DNA from 2 places in the Micromonospora echinaurantiaca genome. Region 2 is predicted to be linked to the other one. Evidence: riboswitches for the same ligand, from Rfam matches in the RefSeq annotation. Region 2 holds a riboswitch; the other holds the start of a gene.

Region 1 (7,984 bases), 700 kb from region 2:
TCGCTGGCCGAGGCCGGCCGGGACCAGCAGGAGCTGGTCGACCAGCTGGCCCTGGCCCTCGCCGTCGCGGTACTCGTGTTCCCGCTCGCCCTGGTGCTCTTCGGCTGGCTGCCGCTGCGGGTGCGCTGGATGCGCCGCGCCGGGTCCGCCGCGAAGCTGGCCGCCGCACCCGCGGGCCGGGACCTGCTGGCCCTGCGCGCGCTGGCCACCCAACCGCTGGGCCGGCTGACCCGGATCGCGCCGGACGTGGCCGAGGCGTGGCGGCGCGGCGACGACGCCACGGTCGACGCGCTGGCCGCACTGGAGCTGCGCCAACTCGGCCTACGCGGGGGCCGCTAAGGTCGTCGGGTGTTCTACTTCCTGGTCGTCATCGCCGTCCTGCTGCTGGCGTACGCCGCCGTCCTGGTCACCTTCGTCCGCAAGGGTCGCAAGATCCCGCCGGCGGCGTACCTGGGGCTGGCCGTGCTGAACGGGCTGATCCTCGCGGCGATCCTGGCCTGGGCCATCGCCCGCTGACCCCGGTCCTCGACCGCCGCCCTCGATCCCCGCGCTCGCTGCGCGGCTCTCGGTCCCCGGCGCTCGCTGCGCGGGCCCCGATCGTCGGCCGTCAGTCCCGGCGCTGGTTCCCGGTCGTCGGTCATGGTCGGAGTCGGGGGAATCATCGGTCGGGGTTCCCGATCCTCGCCTCCGGCCGCAGTCGGAGCTTCGGTCACGATCGAATAGCCACCAGCCGAAAGCCGCGGCACCAGTCAGCGGCTGGCCTCAGCGGCACCAGCCGGCGACCGGCGACCGGCGACCGGCGGCCAGCGGCCAGCGGCCAGCGGCCAGCGGCCAGCGGCCAGCGGCCAGCGGCCAGCGGCCAGCGGCATTCTCGCGATGGAGGTTGATACCTGTGAGTCATCAAAATGACTCAGAGGTATCAAGCTCCGTGGTGGTACTCCCTGGCAGTGGCGACACGCCCGAGGAGTCGTCGCCCGCCAGCGGGTCACGGCCCGCCTGGCCGAGGAGGCGCCAGCAGGCCACAGCACCGAGGACCGACTCTCGAACCCCGACACGGTCAGTCGAGGCGCGCGCCCGACGCCGACGGCCAAGGCACATGCCCCGACGCCGACGGCCGAGCCGCGCGCCCCGACGCCGACAACCGAGCCACGCCCCCGACCCGACCGAGCCGGCGCCCGACGCGGGCGGCCGGGGCGCGGGCCGGGGCGGGACGGTCAGCCGGCCTCAGCGCGGTGGCGGGATGCGGCGGCGGACGTCGGTGGCGGTGGACGGTCCGGGCGACCAGCGGGCCACCCAGGGCAGGTCGTCGGCCGGGGTGATGACGCCGGACTCCAGGTCGGCGTAGCGGCCGTCGAGGATCCGCTTCGCCGCGGCAACGTCGACCGAGTCGGTGTTGTCCCACAGCGCGGTGAAGAGCGCGTCGACGCGGACCCGGGCCTGCCGGCAGAACAGGTCCGCCAGCTCCACGTTCTCCGGCCGGGCGTCCCGTTCGGCGTACGCCCGGACGCAGACCGCGGACATCGCGAACAGTTCGGCGCCGATGTCCACCACCCGGCCGAGGAACGCCTGCTTGCGTTCCATCCGACCCTGCCAGCGGGACATCGCGTAGAACGTCGAGCGGGCCAGCTTGCGCGAGTAGCGTTCCACCTGCCGCAGGTGCTTGGCGAGCGGCCCGAACTCGGCGTACGCCCCGGGGGTCTGGCCCCGGCCGACGGCGAGGGTGGGCAGCCACTTCGCGTAGAAGGCCCCGGCCCGCGCGCCCGCCCGCGCCTTGCGGCCGAGCCCGGCGTCCGGGTCGATGATGTCTCCGGCGACGGAGAGGTGCGCGTCGACCGCCTCCCGGGCGATCAACAGGTGCATGATCTCGGTGGAACCCTCGAAGATCCGGTTGATCCGCAGGTCACGCAGCAGTTGTTCGACCGCGGCCGGCCGCTCGCCCCGGGCGGCCAGCGACTCGGCCGTCTCGTAGCCGCGCCCACCTCGGATCTGGATCAGGTCGTCGGCGATCCGCCAGGCCATCTCGCTGGCGTAGAGCTTGACCAGCGCCGCCTCGATCCGGATGTCGTTACGGTCGTCGTCGGCCAGCAGGCAGCACAGGTCCAGCATGGTCTCCATGCCGTACGTGGTGGCGGCCATGAAGGAGAGCTTCTGCGCGACCGCCTCGTGCTCGCCGACCGGCCGGCCCCACTGCACCCGCTCGGCGGCCCAGCCCCGGGCCACGTGCAGCGCCCACTTGCCGGCACCGACGCACATCGCGGGCAGCGACAGCCGACCGGTGTTCAGGGTGGTCAGGGCGATCTTCAAGCCCTTGCCCTCGCCGCCGATCACGTTCTCCTTCGGCACGAAGACGTCGTGGAACCGGGTGACGCTGTTCTCCAGGCCGCGCAGGCCGAGGAAGGCGTTGCGCCGTTCGATGGTGATGCCCTCGGCGTCCCCCTCCACCACGAAGGCGGTGATGCCGCCGCGCCGCCCCTCGGCCGCCGGCACCCGGGCCATCACCACGAGCAGGGTGGCGACCGTGCCGTTGGTGGCCCACAGCTTCACGCCGTTGAGCCGGTAGCCGGTGCCGTCCTCGGTGGGCTCGGCGGTGGTGGCCAGCCGGGCCGGGTCGGAGCCGACGTCCGGCTCGGTGAGCAGGAACGCGGAGACCTCGCCGGCGGCGAGCCGGGGCAGGAAGCGCTGCTTCTGCTCGGCGGTGCCGAACATCTTCAGCGGCTGCGGCACCCCGATGGACTGGTGCGCCGAGAGCAGCGCCCCGATCGCCGGGCTCACCGAGCCGGCCAGCATCAGGGCCCGGCAGTAGTGCAGGTTGCTCAGCCCCAGCCCGCCGTACGACCGGTCGATCTTCATGCCGAAGGCGCCCAGCCGGGCCAGCCCGTGGAAGACCTCGTCCGGGATGGACGCGTCGCGCTCGATCGCGGCGCCGTCCACCTCGGTGGTGAGGAACTCGCGGAGCTGGCCGAGGAACTCGTCGGCCCGCGCGTCGTCCGCCGGATCCGAGCGGGGCCAGGGGTTGATCAGGTCCAGCCGGAACCGGCCGAGGAAGAGTTCCTTGCCGAAGCTGGGACGGTCCCAGGTGGACTCCCGGGCGGCCTCGGCGACCTGGCGGGCCTCCTTTTCGGAGACCTGGCCCGCCTCGGTCGGCAACGGCCCGGCGACGCCGGGCGCGGTCACGCCGTCGGCGGGGGTGGGCTGGTCGGAGCCCGCGCCGTCGGGCGCGGAGCGGCTGTTCTGCGTCGTGGTCACGGTTGCCCCCTCGAACCTCGGTCCGGCTGCGTCAACGTGCTCGACACACGCAACGCTACCCCCGGGTGTTACCCAGGGGTAGCGTTCGGTAAAGATCGAGTTTTCTCGACGCGGCCCAGTGGCCGGGGTACGCGCTCAGTCGCCGGGGATGCTTCGCGGGTCGTCGTCCTCGTCGTCGATGTCGTCCTCGCCCCAGTTGCGTCGGGCGAACGGCAGGATCACCCAGAAGGTGAGGAACCACAGGCCGGCGGCGCCGCTGAGCACCAGGGCGACGCTCCGGTCCAGCACGAAGTCGGTGATCAGCAGCACCGCGCTGACCATCGAGATCAGCATGAAGGCGAGACCGGCGCTGGCCATCTTGTGGGCGAAGCGGACCAGCTCCGGCTTGCGCCCCTGACGGAACAGCGCCCGGTGGAACGCCACCGGCGAGATGATCATCGCGGTGGCGGCCGCCGCCGCCAGCAACGCGACGATGTAGACGTCCTTCTGGAAGCCGCTGGTGCTGGTGAACCCGTTGCTGAACGGCAGGGTGAGCAGGAAGGCGAAGAGGATCTGCACACCGGTCTGGGCGACCCGCAACTCCTGCAGCAGGTCGGCGAAGTTGCGCTGCCAGCGCTGCCGCTCGGTTTCCTTCGACACGGGGGCCACCTCCGGTGAGACGTTACTGCCGGCGGGGGCCACCCCGCCGGCAGCAACGCTGATGCCCCACCGCGCTCGTCACGAAACCGGCTCACGACCCGGGCCCGGCGGTACCGCGACCTCGGCATCCCGGGGCTCGACGCTCCGCGGCGCAGGCCCCGTGGCTCAGGCCCCGCGCCGGATCCGGCCGGCGTACCGGGCCTCCAACTCGTGGTTGTGCTCGTCGCCGCCGGCGATGTTGGCCGACAGGTAGACCGGCGGGCGCTCCCCCGCCGCCAGCAACCGGGCCACCACCTCGACCGTGATCTGCTGGGCCAGCAGCGCCGCGGTGATCGACGAGACCGCGCCGACCGCGCCGCCGCCGGGCAGCGGCAGGGTGGCGTCGCCGTACGGGGCGCCGTTGTCCAGCACCACGTCGGCGTAGTCGGCGAGCTTGCGACCGGACGGGTGCCGCGAGGTCATCCGGGCCGAGTGCTGCGCCGAGGTGATCGCCACCAGGGCGTGCCCCTTCTCCTTGACCAGGGACGCGAACTCCACCATCGCGCCGTTGACGCCGGAGTTGGAGGCCAGCACGAAGACGTCGCCGGGACGGACCGGGGCGAGGTCGTAGAGCTTGTGCGCCACCGACGGGTCCCGCTCCAGGGTCGGGCCGAGCAGGTCGACCGGCTCGCCGCCGAGCAGCACCAGGTCGCGCAGGGCGATCCGGTTGGTCGGCACCAGGCCGCCGGCCCGGCCGGCGATCTCCATCGCCAGCGCCTCCGAGTGCCCGGTGCCGAAGGCGTGCACCACCCCGTCCGCGCGCACCGCGTCGGCGATCAGGTCGGCCGCCCGTCCGACCGCCTCGCGCTGGCTGGCGGCGACCCGGCCCATCGTCTCGGTCACCACGGCCAGGTAGTCCTCGGCACTCACCGTCATGCTTCCTCCGTCCATCACTGCCTGCACCTCGCGTCGGCCGTCAGGCCAGTCCGCGTACCCGGGCCAGGATCGCCTCGGCCAGCGGCGCCGGCGCCTCGTCCGGGATCCAGTGGCTCACCCCGGGCAGTTCCACGAAGCGGTAGTCCCCGGTCACCCGCTCGGCGCACGCCTCGGCGGCGGTCCGGCCGATCGCCACGTCCTGGTCGCTCCAGACGAACGTGGTCGGCACGGTCACCGGGCCGGTGGCGGCCAGCTCCGTCCGCGACGGCATCGCCCGGTACCAGTTCAGCGCGGCGGTCAGCGCGCCCGGCTCGCGCATCGGCTCGGCGTACGCCGCCACCCGGTCGGCGTCGCCAACCCCGGCGAGCATCCGGCGCAGCGCCGTGGCGTTCAACCCCAGCAGCACCTTCTCGGCCTTGCCGGGCTGCCGGAACAGCACGATGTACGCCGAGCGCACCTTCTGCTGCGGGTCGTTCGCCAGCGCGTACGCCATGGCGGCCGGGTGCGGCACGGAGACCGCGGTCAGCGTGCGCACCCGCTCCGGGTGCCGGACGGCCAGTTCCCAGCCGACCAGCGCACCCCAGTCGTGGCCGACCACGTGCGCGGTCGACGCGCCAAGGGCGTCCAGCACGGCCAGCGCGTCGGCGACCAGTTCGTCCATCCGGTACGCCTCGACCGCCTCCGGCCGCGCGCCGGGCGAGTAGCCGCGCTGGTCCGGCGCGTACGTGCGCAGTCCGGCGGCGTGCAACGTCGGGACCACGTCGTCCCACTCCCCACCGTGCTGGGGGAAGCCGTGCAGCAGGAGCGCGGGGTCGCCGCCCTCCGGGCCGCCGACGCGTACCTCGAACCGCAACCCTCGGGCGTCGATGCGCATGATCGGCAGCCTACCCAGGCCGGCGCGGGCGGCTCGTCTCGGCGCTGCCGGCGGTGCTAGCGTCTGCCGGGACAACTTCACATCCGACAGGGGAGCGCACAGCGCTGAGAGTGCGGGCACCACCCGCAGACCCTCGAACCTGATCTGGGTAATGCCAGCGCAGGGAGTTCGGTCGACCTCCAGCCGCGCCGCCGTCCGGGGCACCGGGCGCGGCGTGCGTCTTCTCCTGGTTCGTAGTCAGGACTGGGAGCACTCATGAAACAACACCCCGCCACCAACCGGTGGCGCACCATCGACATCGTCGTGGCCGCGGTGATCGCGGTGGCCTTCGGCGTCATCTTCTGGGCCTGGGGCCTGCTCTGGCGGGCCGTCGACCCGGCGTTCGCGTTCTTCCCGGCCGGCCAGGCGGTCATGTACGGCGTCTGGCTGGTGCCGGCGGTGCTCGGCGGCCTGATCATCCGCAAGCCCGGCGCGGCGCTGTTCTGCGAGGCGGTCGCCGCGACGATCTCCGCGCTGCTCGGCTCCGAGTGGGGCGGGATCACCATCGTCCAGGGTCTGATCCAGGGTCTCGGCGCCGAGTTGGCCTTCGCCGCCTTCCGGTACCGCTCGTTCCGGCTGCCGACCGCGCTGCTCGCCGGCACGCTGACCGGCCTCGGCGCGGCGCTGTTCGACTTCTTCGTCTGGAACGTCGACTACGCGCTGGGCAGCTACCGGATCCCGTACGCGCTGCTGACCGTGGTCAGCGCCGCGATCATCGCCGGCGTCGGCGGCTGGTACCTGACCCGGGCCCTGGCCGGCACCGGCGCCCTGGACCGCTTCCCCGCCGCCCGCGACCGCACCCTGGTCTGACCCGCCCATGCCCCGCCCCCGCCCCACCTCGTCGATCATGAAGTTGTTGCCCTCCGCACCGGCGTGTCGCGGCAACAACTTCATGATCAACCCTGCCCGGGCGGGGGTGGGAGCGTGAGTTCCGTACTGGTGCGGGGGTTTGGGTGGCGGCATGCGGGGCGGCGCGCTTGGGCGGTGCGGGGGGTGGACCTGCGGGTGGAGAGCGGAGAGCGGGTGCTGCTGCTCGGGCCTTCGGGGGCCGGCAAGAGCACCCTGCTCGCCGCGCTGGCCGGCCTGCTGCCCGAGGACTCCGGCGAGCAGGAGGGCACCGTCGAGATCGACGGGCTCGACCCGCGCAAGGGCCGGGAACGGGTCGGCATCGTCTTCCAGGACCCGGAGAGCCAACTGGTGATGGCCCGCAGCGGCGACGACGTCGCGTTCGGGCTGGAGAACCGGGGGGTGCCCGCCGGGGAGATCTGGCCCCGGGTGGACGAGGCGCTGCGCCGGGTCGGCTTCCCGTACCACCGGGACCGGCCCACCGCCGCGCTCTCCGGCGGCGAGCAGCAGCGCCTGGCCCTGGCCGGGGTGCTCGCCCTACGCCCGGGCCTGCTGCTGCTCGACGAACCCACCGCCAACCTCGACCCGGCCGGCGCCGCGCTGGTCCGGGACGCGGTCGCCGGGGCGCTGGACGCGGACACCACGCTGATCCTGGTGGAACACCGGGTCGCCGACGCGTTGCCGCTGGTCGACCGGGTGGTGGTGCTGGAACCCGGCGGCGGCGTCCGCGCCGACGGCACCCCGGAGGCGGTGTTCGGCGCGCACGGCGACGCGCTCGCCGCCGAGGGGGTCTGGGTGCCGGGCCGTCCGGTGCCGCCGCGCCGGGCCGTCGCCCCGGCCGGCGACCTGCTGCTCACCGCCGACCGGCTCGGCCTGCCGCCCCGGCTGGCCCCCACCGACCTCGGGGTACGCGCCGGCGAGGCGCTCGCCGTGCTGGGCCCGAACGGGGCCGGCAAGTCGACCCTGGCCCTGCTGCTCGGCGGGCTGCTCCGGCCCGGAGCCGGCACGGTGACCGCGAGCCCGGCGCTGGCCGGCCCGGACGCCCGCACTCCCCCGCACCGGTGGCGCGCCCCGGCGCTGGCCCGGCGGATCGGCTCGGTCTTCCAGGATCCCGAGCACCAGTTCGTCACCGGCACGGTCTTCGACGAGTTGGCGCTGGGGCCGCGCCGCACCGGTTCGCCCGAGCCCGCGATACGCGCCACCGTGGACGCGCTGCTGGCTCGGCTCCGGCTGGAACGGCTGGCCGCCGCCAACCCGTACACCCTCTCCGGCGGCGAGGCGCGGCGGCTGAGCGTCGCGACCGCCCTGGCCACCGCGCCCCGGCTGCTGATCTGCGACGAACCCACCTTCGGCCAGGACCGGCGGACCTGGCTGGAGCTGGTGGACCTCTTCGCCGAGCAGCGCGACGGCGGGCACGGCGTGGTC
Region 2 (7,984 bases):
CGCCGCCGGTGCCCAGGATCAACCGGGAGGTGAAGGGGACGCCGCCCAGTTCGAAGGTCACCGCGCTCACCCGCCCTGGGCGGCGCTGAGCACCTCGACCCGGTCGCCGTCGCGCAGCACCGTCGCCGGCCAGCCGCTGCGCGGCACCACCTCGCCGTTGACCGCCACCGCCACGCCGCGCCGCTGCGGGGTGACCTCGTGGACCAGGTCGGCCACCGTGGCACCGCCGGGCACGGTCCGCCCGGCGCCGTTCACCGTCAGTTCCACCTGTCCTCCTCCGTCGTCTGCCGGTCGCCGTCGACCGGCCCGGTCGGCTCGCCCGGCAACGCCTGCTCGGGCGGGCCGACCGACGCCTGCCGGGGTGGGTGGGCCGGCCCGAAGCGGTCCGGCGCGAACGGGGCGAGCAGCGGGTCCGGGTCGCCGCCGGCGGCCAGGTCGGCGATCAGATCGGCGGTGACCGGGGTGAGCACGATGCCGTGCCGGTGGTGGCCGGTGGCGGCCAGCACGTCCGGCCGGCCGGGCAGCGGACCGAGGATCGGGGCGTTGTCCGGCGTGCCGGGACGCAGCCCGGCCACCGTCTCCACCAGGTCGTACTCGGCCAGCTCGGGAAGCAGGTCGACGGCGGCGCGGAGCAGGCGCAGCACCGCGCCGGCGGTGACCGTCCGGTCGGTGCGCTCCTCGACCGTCGCCCCGACCACCACCTCGCCGCCCGCGCGGGGCACCAGGTAGACGTGCTCGCCGTCGGCGTACCCCCGGATCACGTGCCGGAAGCCCGGCGCCGCGCCGCCGGGCGCGCGCAGCCGGAGCACCTGCCCCTTCACCGGCCGGACCGGCAGCCCGGTCAGCGCGGCCGCGCCGCAGCCGGCCGCCACCACGGTGACCCGGGCGTCCAGCTCGGACAGTTCGCGCACCGCCTGCGGCACCAGCACCGCGCCGGCCGCGGTCGCGGCCGCCCGCAGCGCCGGCACCAGCAGCCGCGGGTCGACCTGGTGGTCGGTGGGGGCCAGCGCGCCCCCGCGCACCCGGGGCGCCAGCGCCGGCTCGCGGTCGCGCAGCTGCGTCGGGCGCAGCGGCGTCACCGGCAGCCCCAGCCCCTGCTGGTACGCCCAGAGCCGGCCCGCCTCGGCCAGGTCGTCGGCGGTGAGCCCGACCATCAGGGTGCCCTCGGTGCGGTAGCCGAGCGGCAGCCCGGTGGCCTCGGTCAGCCCGGCGGCGAACGCCGGCCAGCGGGCCGCGGACGCGCAGAGCAGCCCGGTCAGCTCCCGTTCGCCGAAGTACGCCTCGGCGACCGGGGAGAGCATCCCGGCGGCCACCGCCGACGCCCCCGACCCCGGGTCCGGGTCGTGCACGACCACCCGCAGGCCGCGGGCCGCGCAGCGCCAGGCGACGGCCAACCCGATCGGCCCCGCGCCGACCACCGCCACGTCCGGCCGGCCGCTGGTCAGCACGTCAACGCCCGGAGCAGCTCGGCGGTGGCCCGGCCCGGGTCGGCGGCGGCGGAGAGCGCGCCGACCACCGCCACCCCGTACGCCCCGGCGGCCCGCAGCGCCGGCACGGTAGCGGCGGTGACCCCGCCGATGGCGATCACCGGCACGTCCACCGCGGCGGCCACCGCGCCCACCCCGGCGGGGCCGATCGGGTCCGGCAGGCCGGTCTTGGTGCCGGTCGGGTGGCAGGGGCCGACGCCGAGGTAGCTGGCGCCGGCGGCGACCGCCTCGGTGGCGGTGCCCGGGTCACGCGCGGTGGCGCCGAGCACGGCGGCGGAGCCGAGCACCCGGCGGGCCGCGCCGACCGGCAGGTCGTCCGCGCCGACGTGGCCGCCGCCGGCGCCCACCGCCAGCGCCACGTGCAGCCGGTCGTTGACCAGGCAGGTCGCGTCGTACCCGGCGCAGAGCGCGACCACCCGGCGGGCCAGGTCGTACGCCTCCCGGTCGGTCGCGGAGTCCGCCACCCGGACCTGCACCACCAGCTCGGCGCGGGCCACCGCGAGGGCGGCCCGGACGACGGTGAGCGGATCCCGCCCGGGTCGGGTGTCGGTGACCAGATGCAGTCGCCCAAGGGACGGCACGGCAACACTCCTCCCTGCGCCGGCATTACCCGGATCAGGTTCGACGGTCGGGGGCTCCAAGCCCCCCTCTCAGCCCGGTCCACCGGGCTCCCGTGGGTTACGTCCGTGTCACCGTACGACAGATCCGCCGGCCTGCCAAGGCGGGGTCCGGCAATCGCATGACGCCCGGCCGACGCGGTGGACGGCCCTCGATACCGCCCGCGACGGAGCACTTCGTACGGTGCTGTTCGGAATGTCGCTCGCCGTTGCGAAACCGTTATCAGCCGGCATCTTGCCCGCAACGGATCCAGCGGGATTAATTTGTTCAGCGATTCGACAAAATGCCGGCGCGGACATCCTGGCACGGTGTCCGCTCCGGTCCATCCGGGACGGTCTTCGGCGAGCCGGCCCCCGCGATCCCTGTCCACAGCGACATAGGAGGCGGCGTGTCCCGATCTCGTCGTGCCCGTTTACCCGTCCTTACCACCCTGCTACCCCTCGCGCTCACCGCAACCACCCTGTTCGGCGTCCCCGCCGCGCAGGCCGCACCCCCCGCGCAGACCGCACCCGCCGCACAGGCCGCGCCGCTGACGGCGCCCGCCCCGCAGACCCAGCCGCGGACGGGACCCGCCGCGCCGGCGGCCGACGAGCCGTTCTCGGTGCTGGTGTTCTCGAAGACCGCCGGCTTCCGGCACGATTCCATCCCGACCGGCATCGCCGCCATCCAGCAGCTCGGCGCCGAGCACGGGTTCACCGTCGACACGACCGAGGACGGCGCCGCGTTCAGCGACGACAACCTCGCCCGGTACCGCGCGGTGATCTGGCTCTCCACCACCGGCGACGTCCTCGACGGCGAGCAGCAGGCCGCCTTCGAGCGCTACATCCGCGCCGGCGGCGGCTACGTCGGCATCCACGCCGCCTCGGACACCGAGTACAGCTGGGCCTGGTACGGCGACCTGGTCGGCGCGTACTTCGCCAGCCACCCGGCGAACCAGCAGGCCACGGTCAAGGTGGAGGACCACGCCCACCCGGCCACCGCCGGGCTGCCGGAGCGCTGGTCCCGGTTCGACGAGTGGTACAACTACCAGTCCAACCCGCGCCCCGACGTGCACGTGCTGGCCAGCCTGGACGAGACCAGCTACTCCCCCGGCGCGGGGGCGATGGGCGCCGACCACCCGATCGCCTGGTGCCACGACTTCCAGGGCGGCCGCGCCTGGTACACCGGCGGCGGGCACACCCGGGAGTCGTACGCGGAACCGCAGTTCCTCGCCCACCTGCTCGGCGGCATCCGCTCCGCGGCCGGGGCGGCGGACGCCGACTGCGGCGCGTCGCTGACCGCCAGCTTCGAGAAGGTGACCCTGGACAGCAACACCAGCAACCCGATGGAGCTGGACGTCGCCCCGGACGGGCGGGTCTTCTACGTCGAGCGCGACGGCCGGGTGCAGATCGTCAAGCCGGACACCGGCAACACGGTCACCGCGCTCGACCTGGACGTGTCCACCGGCAACGAGGACGGCCTGATCGGCATCCGGCTCGACCCGGACTTCGCCACCAACAACTGGGTCTACCTCTACTACGCCCCGAACGACGGGATCGCCCGCAACCTGCTCTCCCGGTTCACGGTGACCGGCGACAGCATCGACCCGGCCAGCGAGAAGCAGGTGCTGCGGGTGGACACCCAGCGCAACACCTGCTGCCACGCCGGCGGCAGCATGACCTTCGACAGCGCCGGCAACCTCTACCTGGCCACCGGCGACAACACCAACCCGTTCGAGTCCAACGCGTTCACCCCGATCGACGAGCGGCCGGGACGGCAGGACTACGACGCGCAGCGCACCTCCGGCAACACCAACGATCTGCGCGGCAAGGTGCTCCGGATCCACCCGGAGGACGACGGGACGTACACCGTCCCGAGCGGCAACCTGTTCCCGCCGGGGACCGCGAAGACCCGGCCCGAGATCTACGCGATGGGCTTCCGCAACCCGTTCCGGATCGGCACCGACCCGGCCACCGACACCCTCTACGTCGCCGACTACGGGCCGGACGCCAGCGCCGCCAACCCCGACCGCGGTCCCGAGGGCACCGTCGAGTGGAACATCGTCGGCACGCCGGGCAACTACGGCTGGCCGTACTGCACCGGGGCGAACTACGCCTACAACGACTACACGTTCCCGTCCGGCCCCAGCGGGCCGAAGTTCGACTGCGCCGCGCCGGTGAACGACTCGCCCAACAACACCGGCCTCACCAACCTGCCGCCGGCGATCCCAGCCACCGTCGACTACGACTACAGCGGCAACCCGCGGTTCCCCGAGATCGGCGGCGGCGGTGCGCCGATGGGCGGCCCGGTCTACCGGTACGACGCCGAGCTGGAATCGGACCGCAAGTGGCCGGCGTACTACGACGGCAAGGCGCTCCTCGGCGAGTGGAACCAGTCGAAGATGTACACGATGCAGCTCACCGGTGACGGCAAGAGCCTCGTCGACATCAACCAGCTCCTCACCGGCATGACCATGCTCCGGCCGATGGACTTCGAGTTCGGTCCGGATGGCGCGCTCTATCTCATCGAGTGGGGCAGTGGCTTCGGCGGCAACAACGACAACTCCGGCGTCTACCGGATCGACTACATCGCCGGCGACCGGGCCCCGATCGCGGAGGCCAGCGCCGAGCCGACCTCCGGCCCGGCGCCGCTGACCGTCGCCTTCTCCAGCGCGGGCTCCCGCGACCCGGACGGCGGCACGCTCAGCTACGCCTGGACGTTCGGCGACGGGCAGTCCGCCACCGAGCCGAACCCGACGCACACCTACACCAGCGCCGGGACGTACAACGCGCAGCTCACGGTCACCAACCCGAAGGGCCGGACCGCGGTGGCCAACGTTCCGGTCACGGTCGGCAACACCGCGCCGACGGTGACCATCGAGTTCCCACCGGACGGCGGCTTCTTCGACTGGGGCGACCAGGTCCGCTACACGGTCACGGTCACCGACCCCGAGGACGCGGAGATCGACTGCGACCGGGTCCGGCTCCAGGTGCTGCTCGGCCACGACGAGCACGCCCACCCGCTGGAGCAGCACACCGGCTGCACCGGCACGGTCCAGACGTCGCTGGCCTCCGGGCACGGCGCCGAGGCGAACGTCTTCGCCGTCTTCGAGGCCACCTACACCGACCTGGGCGGCGCCGAGGGCGCCGGGCCGCTCACCGGCCGGGCGATCGAGCAGCTCCAGCCCAAGCGGAAGCAGGCCGAGTACTTCACCGCCACCGGCCGGGTGCCGGGCGCGACCGGCGGCGGGGACCCGGGCGTGCAGCGCGAGACCACCGGCGACGCCGCCGGCGGCGGCCAGAACATCGGGTTCATCGAGGACGGCGACTGGTGGTCGCTCGCCCCGGCGGACCTGACCAACATCACGTCGATCCGGTTCCGGGCCGCCTCGGCCAGCAGCGGCGGCCGAATCGAGGTCCGCGCCGGCGCGCCCGACGGGCCGCTGGTCGCCTCGGCCACCGTGCCGGGCACCGGCGCCTGGCAAACGTACGCCGACGTGACCGCTCCGGTGACCGGCCCGGCGGGCGGCACGTTGTACTTCGTCGCCCGGGACCCGGCCGGCGGCGCGGGCGCGCTGTTCAACGTCAACTGGATGGACTTCCTCGGCCGGGGCGTCACCGAGAACGCGCCGCCGGTGGTCACCGCCACCGCCAGCCCGGCCACCGGCACCGCGCCGGTCACCGTCGCCTTCGACGGCACGGCCACCGACGCCGAGGGCGACACCCCGCTGACGTACGCCTGGGACTTCGGTGACGGCGGCACGGCGTCCACCCTGGACACCACGCACACCTACACCAGCCCGGGCACCTTCACCGCCACGCTGACGGTGACCGACAGCAAGGGCGCGAGGTCGTACACCACCGTCCCGGTGCGGGTGGACGCGCCGAACACGTCCTGCTTCGGGGCGCGCTCGGACGACTTCACCGGCACCGGCCTCGACAAGGCCCGCTGGGGCGTGGTCCGGGAGAACCAGCTCTACGCGGTCTCCGACGGGGCGCTCCGGCTGCCCACCGCGGTGGGCGACCTCTACGGCGGCCGCAACGACGCCACCAACCTGGTGCTCCAGCCGGCGCCGGCCGGGGCCTGGCAGGCGACCACCCGGCTGACCCTGCCGGTGACCGCCAACTACCAGCAGGCCGGCCTGCTGGTGTACGGCGACGACGAGAACTACGCCAAGCTGGACCTGCTCTACTCGGGCGGCCGGCGGGTGGAGTTCATCCGGGAGACCGCCGGCGCGCCGCGCAACGAGGCCGCCGACAGCACCGCCGCACCGGCCGGTGACACCCTGCACCTGCGGCTCACCAGCGACGGGACGAACCTGACCGCGGCCGTCTCGGCCGACGGGCAGACCTTCACCCCGGTCGGCCGGTCCGCCGCGCTGGCCGGCATCACCAACCCGCGGATCGGGCTGTTCGCGCTCAACGGCGGCACCGACGCGCCGGTGGTGGAGGCGGCCTTCGACTGGTTCCAGGTCTCGCCGGACGCCCCGGCCGGACCGGTGGACCCGTCGGACGAGTTCACCGGCGACACGCTGGACAAGTGCCGCTGGGACGCGATCCTGCGGGAGAACCCGACGGGCTACCGGGTCACCGGCGGCGCGCTGCGGATCGACGTGCCGAACGGCGACATCTACGGCTCCGGCAACTCCGGGCCGGCGAACTTCATCCTCCAGAACGCCCCGACCGGCGACTGGACCCTGGAGACGAAGGTCGACGGCAGCCTGCTGAACGAGCAGTACCAGCAGGCCGGCCTGATCGTGCACGCCGACGACGACAACTACCTGAAGTTCGACTTCATCGTGGACAACCAGCCCGGGCAGCCGGTGACGCGGCGGATCGAGTTCCGCAGCGAAATCGGCGGCGCGGTGCAGAACCCGCAGCCGGAGGCGGGCAACCTGACCGCCTCGGTGTGGTACCTGCGGCTGGCCCGCACGGGTGACACCTTCACCGCGTCGTACTCGGCCGACGGGACGGCCTGGACCGCGCTGACGGCGCTCACCAGCAGCGCCGTCGGGGCGACGCCGAAGGTGGGCCTGTTCACCCTCGGCGCCAACCAGACCGCGTCGAAGACCGCCGCGTTTGACTACTTCCGGCTCACCACCGAGGCGGCCGACCGGACCGCCCCGGTGACCACGGCCACGGTCTCCGGCACGCCGACCGAGGGCTGGCACACCGGCCCGGTCACCGTCGCGCTGAGCGCCGCCGACGAGGACGGCGGCAGCGGCCTGGCCGGCACCGAGTACCAGCTGGACGGGGCGACCACCTGGACCGCGTACACCGGTCCGGTGCCGGTCAGCGGCGACGGCGAGCACGAGCTGCGGTTCCGCTCGACCGACCGGGCGGGCAACGTGGAGTCGACGAAGACCGCGCCGGTCCGGATCGACACCACCGCGCCGGTCACCTCGGCGACGTTCGCGCCGGCCAACGACGAGGGCTGGCACGACGGGACGGTCCCGGTCGTGCTGACCTCGACCGACGCCGGGTCCGGGGTGAAGACGGTGGAGTGGTCGCTGGACGGCGGCGCGTGGACGCCGTACTCGGCGCCGGTCGAGGTGACCGGCGACGGGCAGCACGAGCTGCTGTTCCGGGCCGCCGACAACGCGGGCAACGCCGAGACGCTCAAGTCGGCGGTGCTGCGGATCGACGGCACCAAGCCGACGCTGCTGGTCTCCGGGATCGCCGACGGCCAGCTCTACGGCGACAGCCAGGACGTCCGGGTGTCCTGGCAGGCGGTCGACCCGACCTCGGGCATCGCGTCCGTGGTCGGCGACCTGGACGGCCGGCCGTACGCCAGCGGCACCCTGCAGGCCATGTACGAGCTGCCGCTCGGCCTGCACGAGCTGACCGTCACCGCGACCGACAAGGCGGGCAACGTCACCACCTCTGAGGTCCGGTTCTTCG

The links. Region 2 has a riboswitch for thiamine pyrophosphate ahead of thiE (thiamine phosphate synthase). Riboswitches for the same ligand answer to the same signal wherever they lie in the genome.
Region 1: another riboswitch for thiamine pyrophosphate. It lies ahead of GA0070609_RS03375 (ECF transporter S component); the one in region 2 lies ahead of thiE (thiamine phosphate synthase).

What each region holds. Positions count from the first base shown of each region.
Region 1 covers NZ_LT607750.1:720,010-727,993, reverse strand. The annotation lists gene GA0070609_RS03400 (hypothetical protein) at 1-339, shown strand, start outside; gene GA0070609_RS33495 (hypothetical protein) at 349-516, shown strand; gene GA0070609_RS03395 (acyl-CoA dehydrogenase family protein) at 1,225-3,246, opposite strand; gene GA0070609_RS03390 (DUF6328 family protein) at 3,382-3,885, opposite strand; gene GA0070609_RS03385 (sugar isomerase domain-containing protein) at 4,051-4,800, opposite strand; gene GA0070609_RS03380 (alpha/beta fold hydrolase) at 4,841-5,674, opposite strand; TPP riboswitch at 5,753-5,858, shown strand; gene GA0070609_RS03375 (ECF transporter S component) at 5,930-6,523, shown strand; gene GA0070609_RS03370 (ABC transporter ATP-binding protein) at 6,638-7,984, shown strand, end outside.
Region 2 covers NZ_LT607750.1:19,885-27,868, reverse strand. The annotation lists gene GA0070609_RS00170 (thiazole synthase) at 1-70, opposite strand, end outside; gene thiS (sulfur carrier protein ThiS) at 67-267, opposite strand; gene thiO (glycine oxidase ThiO) at 258-1,448, opposite strand; gene thiE (thiamine phosphate synthase) at 1,442-2,068, opposite strand; TPP riboswitch at 2,063-2,172, opposite strand; gene GA0070609_RS00150 (ThuA domain-containing protein) at 2,494-7,984, shown strand, end outside.